DNA from 2 places in the Lysinibacillus sp. IITD104 genome. Region 2 is predicted to be linked to the other one. Evidence: predicted binding sites of a transcription regulator. Region 2 holds the regulator's gene; the other holds the start of a gene.
What was found. Region 2 encodes CtsR, which represses protease genes until heat stress. Its sites were predicted from a motif close to ATGGTCAATAAAGGTCAAACA; they were not measured.
Positions count from the first base shown of each region.

Region 1 (3,424 bases), 760 kb from region 2:
CGATTGAAAAAAAATAATGTGTATATATGTCGTGTAAGAGAAGGTGCGCGTGAGCTATTAATTGATTTAGAAATCATCTCAGACGACTTTCAATTTAACCATACTATCTCAAGAAAGCTCATTCAAAAGAGTGGCCAAAAAAGAGCTTATTTAAGAGGAGCCTTTTTAGCAGGCGGTTCTGTCAATAATCCAGAAACATCGGCTTATCATTTAGAGGTTTATTCTTTATATAAAGAGCATGGTGAAGCATTAATGGATTTGATGAATGAATTTGAACTCAATGCCAAAACAATCGAACGTAAAAAAGGCTTTGTGACGTACTTAAAGGAAGCGGAAAAAATTTCAGATTTCCTTAATATTGTTGGCGCACATCAGGCTATGATGAAATTTGAAGATGTTCGGATTTTGCGAGATATGCGTAATAGTGTCAACCGTATTGTGAACTGTGAAACTGCCAATTTAAATAAAACCATTGGTGCAGCATTACGGCAGGTAGAGAATATTCGATTTATTGAAAATTCAATTGGTCTTGATCAACTACCAGAGAAGCTTCGTGAAATAGCTCGTCTCCGTGTTGAATACCAAGATGTGACATTGAAAGAGCTTGGTGAAATGGTATCTAGTGGAACGGTTAGTAAATCTGGTGTTAACCATCGATTGAGAAAAATTGATGAGATTGCGGATGCATTAAGGCGTGGTGAAAAAATAGGTGGTTAAGTTATCATACTTTTCAGGTATGAATGTCATGCTAATCGCTTATTGTTCTTTTGCCTGTAAGTAAGGTAAGATAAAACTAATAGATGAACGGTAGTGAAGGGGAGTTTTGAGAATGATTGAGAGAAGAGTCCAGGTTAAATTAAAATTAGGACTACAAGCTAGACAAGCAGCACTATTTGTGCAGGAAGCAAATCGTTTTAGTGCTGATATCTTTCTAGAAAAAGACGAGAAAAAAGTAAATGCCAAATCCATTATGGGTGTCATGAGCTTAGCAGTTGCTAAAGGTACTGAAGTGACTTTAAGCAGCGAAGGTAACGATGCTGAGCAAGCGGTTACAGCGTTGGCAACAATTATTGAAAATGAAGATTAACATTCAATAAATACAAAAGGCATCACAGAGCAATTCTGTGATGCCTTCTCTTTTTTATTTATTATCGCTACGATGCATAATGTGGTCAATTAAGCCATATTCTTTTGCACGTTCAGCAGTCATGAAGTTATCACGATCTGTGTCTCTTGCAATGACTTCAAGTGGTTGACCAGTGCGTTCAGATAAAATGCCATTTAATTTTTCACGTAAGAATAAAATACGTTTAGCAGCAATTTCAATTTCTGTCGCTTGCCCTTGCGCACCACCTAGTGGTTGGTGAATCATAACTTCAGCATTTGGTAAGGCAAAACGTTTACCAGGTTCTCCAGCTGCAAGTAGGAAAGCACCCATTGATGCAGCCATACCAATACAAATTGTTTGTACCTGTGGTTTAATAATTTGCATTGTGTCATAGATTGCCATACCAGCCGTAATGGATCCGCCAGGTGAATTAATGTAAAGAGAGATATCTTTATCTGGATCTTCTGCTTGTAGGAAAAGAAGCTGAGCGACAATGGAGTTGGCAACATTGTCATCAATGGCACTTCCTAAAAGGATAATACGGTCTTTAAGTAGACGTGAATAAATGTCATATGCACGCTCACCACGACTAGTTTGTTCAATAACTGTAGGAATTAAATTCATGTTAAATCCTCCTTAAAAAGCTAAATTCGAATACCTTTGCTGAAAATTTTCCTTTGTTTTTCAGCTGTATCCTTATCATACACATTATAGTCAGGGAAGGTCAAATATTAACCCTGCTAAAGTGAAATTAAAAAAATAAATTGTTTTTGCAATCTATGGTTGAATTATATAGGATAGGCTTGTATAATGATTAAGGTTATAAGGTTTAAAGTACAGAACACTATTTTGCAGGTATGCTTCAAAAATGAGGGTTATCTACATCATGCTTTTCGTAAGCCTAGAGTGAGTACTTTTTTTTTGTGTCTTTTGCCCTCGTGGTGTAATGGATAACACGTAAGATTCCGGTTCTTGCACTGGGGGTTCGATTCCCTCCGAGGGCGCCATTTTACTGATTAATTGATATACTGTTATAGCTCATCTCCTAATAAGTAGTTTAGCAGCCTGCTTACTGGAGATCGAGAGGAAGAATAGGGAATACTGTCCTAGTTGGCATTATTCCCCTATTTATTCCTTTCAAACCTTCAAAAAAGCAACAACTCCAAATTATTTTTTAGTGAACATACTGTACGTGAGACTAGCAATAGTCGAAAAAAAAGAATCCTATCTGAGGGGATTCTTTTTTTTTGCCTAAATTTATCGAAATTTGGCATGGTTCTCATTGTATATATATTAGTTTTAGGTTTATTTTCTTGTTATTTATACATGTTTTTTCAAATTATATGAATTTCATATAAATTTATATGAAAAAATATTTAGTTTTATGCGAAAAGTTGTTGTCTAAATACTATAATGTTAATATAATTGACCTAATAGTCTAACATTTCCGAATTGCGAAAAATAATACGTAATTTGGAAAATTATCGAACTAGGGGGAAATATAATGAAAAAAACAGGTTGGATGTTACTGATGATTATTGCGGCATTAACATTAGCGCTTGCAGGATGTGGTACAAAAGATGGGGCATCTTCAGGTAGCTCTTCTTCAGAAGATGGTGGAGATGGCAAAAAGGTCTATAAAGTAGGTACTGAGGCCACTTTTGCACCATTTGAATCTGTTGACGATTCAGGGAAAATTGTAGGGATTGATGTCGATATTCTACAAGCTATTGCAGATGAGATGGACTTTGAGGTTGAGTGGAATAATATTGGATGGGAGCCAGTGTTCCAAACAATTAAAAACGGTGAAACAGATATCGGTGCTTCAGGGATCACAATTACAGAAGAACGTAAAGAATCGTTTGATTTTACAGAACCATACTATGAGTCTCAGTTATTAATTGTTGTGAAAGAAGATTCAAAAATTAAATCTCTTGATGAATTAAAAGATAAAAAAGTATCAGTACAAATCAATGCTACTGGTCATATGGCGGCGAAAAAGCTTCAAGGGGAAGCAAGTACAAATATTATGGCTTTTGAAAGTCAGCCAATCGCTATTCAAGAGATGCTAAATGGTAATGTTGATGCAGCTATCGGAGATAACGCAGTCGTTTATGAATATATTAAGGCTCATCCAGATCAAAAACTTAAAGTAATTGAAGATGACGCATTCGAAAAAGAATACTATGGCTTCATGGTTCAAAAAGGCAATAAAGAATTACTAGATAAATTAAACGAAGGTCTTAAAAAGATTAAAGAAAACGGTAAATTAAAAGAAATTACAGGTACTGATTTTTAGTAAGAAATGAATGACAT
Region 1 covers NZ_JBAHYH020000001.1:919,290-922,713, forward strand. Annotated here, with positions in the region: gene whiA (DNA-binding protein WhiA) at 1-717, shown strand, start outside; gene V1L66_RS04780 (HPr family phosphocarrier protein) at 830-1,087, shown strand; gene clpP (ATP-dependent Clp endopeptidase proteolytic subunit ClpP) at 1,142-1,732, opposite strand; tRNA gene V1L66_RS04790 (tRNA-Arg) at 2,041-2,115, shown strand; gene V1L66_RS04795 (basic amino acid ABC transporter substrate-binding protein) at 2,613-3,407, shown strand.
Region 1: the regulator CtsR is predicted to act here: its motif matches at 1,819-1,839, upstream of clpP (ATP-dependent Clp endopeptidase proteolytic subunit ClpP).

Region 2 (3,424 bases):
AAAATGCAAGACGAGAACACAGCTTGCTGCATCATACTGTGAGAAGGGCAGCGAAGCATCTAGTATTGTAGCCTGATGGAATGACATATTATTTGGTAGAGCGAGTAAACGCTCTTTAGCTATGCTAAGCATGGATGCAGATGGATCAATGCCAGTGAATGACCAATGTGGCCTTCCTTCTGCCAGCTGTATAATTTCATTGCCGCTCCCTGCTCCCACGATTAACATGTTAGCATTTTCTGGTAGTCTAGAGTGATAAAAAGTTTGTATTAAACGTAGCATGGCATCATAACTAGGCAATGTACGGCGAATACCCTTTTCATATTCATTTGCTAATGTGTTGTTAAATTCCAACTCTCCTCACAGCCTTTCAAAAAAATTTTAAAAAATCCTTTTAAATGTGAAACTATTGTGGGTATAGTTCCGTAAATAGTAGTACATAAAACATAGATAAAGTTCAAAGAAAGGGTTGATATATATGGAGACTAAATGGTCTAAAGTAATCATACACGCAAGTGCATTTTTTGCGCCATGGTTAGTGCCCATTATTTTCTTTTTAATTAGTTCTGATGAGGAAGTAAAGGCAATTTCTATTCAAGCATTGCTATTCCAAATTGTCATGGGTGTTTTAATTGCTATCTCTGTTGTTTTAAGCTTTGTCCTTATTGGCTTACCATTTTTAATCATTTTCGGCATTATGCTATTTGTGGTACCGATTATTGGTATCGTAAAAGCATTGTCGGATGAACCTTGGCGCTATCCAATTGTTGGTCGCTGGGTATAATTTTCATAGACGCAAGTATATGCTAGTTGCATATGCTTGCGTTTTTTCTATGACTAACTAGGGTACATTAAATGTATGAGGAAATTATTAACCGTACACAAATAATTAAAAAAGTGCTCTTTTTGTTGCCTTAAAGGGCATTTTCAAGACTTTCCACTTTTCTATGGGCGAAATCATTGCAATTTTTTTCAGGCGTTTTGTATAATATACTCAAAGAAAGTCAAAGATAGTCAAAGTCAGTGAAGCAAGCGAGGTGTATTCCTAAAATGCGTAATATATCAGACATCATAGAGGGTTACTTAAAGCAAGTACTTGAATTAGGTGGAGAAGGGCATATTGAAATTAAACGTAGTGAAATCGCTGATAAATTTCAATGTGTACCATCACAAATAAATTATGTCATTAATACAAGATTTACTGCCGAGCGGGGTTACCTTGTTGAGAGCAAACGTGGTGGTGGTGGATACATTCGAATTTTACGTGTCCGCGCGAATTCACAGATTGATTTAATCGACGATGTTCTCCGGCAAATTGAAGGTGGAGCATCTCAAACGATGGCGGAAGATTTGGTTTATCGACTCATTGATGAGCAGGTAATTTCCAAGCGAGAAGCGAAATTAATGTTAGCAGCAATTGATCGCTCCACGATCGACTTGCATCTCCCATTAAGAGATGTCATTCGATCAAAAATATTGCGAGCAATGCTGACAACAATTAAATATGAACAACAAAAATAGTGAGGTGATGGAAATGATATGCGAACATTGTAAACAACGTAATGCGACAGTTACAGTAACACAAGTTCAAAGTGGGCAAAAAGTAGAGCATCATTATTGTGACGTCTGCGCCTCACAATTCCATCCATTTCATGCAGAGTTTAAACAAGAGCCAGTATCTATTCAACAGTTATTGTCTAACTGGTTTGGCTCTCCTACATGGCAAAAGGTGGGGGAAAAACAACAGGTACAACCACAACAGCAAACATGCCCACAATGTGGATTTTCGTATAAGCAATTTTTAAAAGAAGGAAAATTCGGGTGCCCAAGCTGTTATGACACATTTGGTGATCATTTGCCAAAGCTATTTAATCGCATTCAGGCAGGTCCACAACACATTGGTAAAATGCCTGGTGCTCGCAGTAATGTGTATGTTATTAAAAAGCAAATAGAAGATATCCGCAAGCGTATGAAATCCGCCGTAGATGAAGAACAGTTTGAAGAAGCGGCGAAGCTACGGGATGAAGTCAAAGAGCTAGAGAAGCATCTACAATTTGAAGGTGGTGATGTGTCATGATGATTGAATCATTTTTAGAGCGTGCGACACCAACTTGGATGCATATCAAAGATGATTACTCAGATATCGTCATTAGTACACGGATACGCCTCGCACGAAATTTAGATGGGTACCGTTTTCCTTTAGCGTTTTCAGAGAATGAGGCCCTGCAGGTAGAACAGGCTGTTACACATGCTGTAAGTGATAGCCCAATGCTTCAAAATGATTATGCTTATTTTGCTATAAAGGATTTATCGCCTTTACAGCGTCAAATTCTTGTAGAAAAGCATTTGATTAGCCCACAACTGGCTAAAAAAGAGCAAGTGGGCTCTATACTACTTTCTGAAGATGAATCCGTGAGCATTATGGTGAATGAAGAGGATCATTTACGCATTCAATGTATGACAGCAAGTTTTCAACTTCAAAGTGCCTATGAACAAGCAAATAAGATTGATCGTATCCTAGAGAAAGTATTACCGTATGCTTTTCGAGATACTTTTGGTTATTTAACAAGTTGTCCAACGAATATTGGTACGGGTCTACGAGCGTCCGTCATGATGCATTTACCCGCTCTTACATTAACAGGGCAAATGAATCAGATTATAAACGCCATGACACGCTTAGGAATGACTGTAAGAGGTATATATGGTGAAGGAAGCGAAAATTTAGGGAATGTTTATCAAGTGTCTAACCAAATTACACTTGGAAAGACAGAGGAAGATATTTTAGCAGACATACAAAGTGTCGCTGAAAAGATTATTCAAAAAGAACGACATGCAAGAGGTAAATTAATGGAAAAGGCAGAGCTTGCGCTAGAAGATCGAGTATATCGGGCTTTAGGCACCCTTACACATGCGAGAATTTTAACAAGTGAGGAAGCCGCGACTTGCCTATCTAATGTTCGTTTAGGAGTAGATTTACAATTGATTGATGGTATACAAGCAACGACCTTAAATGAATGTGTTGTTAGTATGCAACCAGGTTTTTTACAGCACTATGCAGGTGAGGCATTACCACCTGCTGAGCGGGATCGTGTTCGAGCGGAGATGCTTCGTGAGACATTATCTCAAGAACATGCGAATAAGCCTATAAATGGGGAAAAAGGAGAGGATTTATATGATGTTTAATCGTTTTACACAACGCGCGCAAAAAGTATTACAGCTTGCTCAGGAAGAGGCTATTCGTTGGAAGCACGAATCTATCGGTACAGAGCATATTCTATTAGGGCTTATACGTGAAGGCGGCGGTATTGCTGCGAAAGCGTTAGAAGCCATTGATATTAGTCCTCAAATGATTGAAGCTGGCATTGAAGAATTAGTTGGTAAGGGCAAAGAAGATGTCGGTCCAATCGTTCATTATACGCCAAGA
Region 2 covers NZ_JBAHYH020000001.1:154,989-158,412, forward strand. Annotated here, with positions in the region: gene V1L66_RS00745 (class I SAM-dependent methyltransferase) at 1-354, opposite strand, end outside; gene V1L66_RS00750 (DUF4870 domain-containing protein) at 479-784, shown strand; gene V1L66_RS00755 (CtsR family transcriptional regulator) at 1,051-1,521, shown strand; gene V1L66_RS00760 (UvrB/UvrC motif-containing protein) at 1,535-2,077, shown strand; gene V1L66_RS00765 (protein arginine kinase) at 2,074-3,183, shown strand; gene V1L66_RS00770 (ATP-dependent Clp protease ATP-binding subunit) at 3,173-3,424, shown strand, end outside.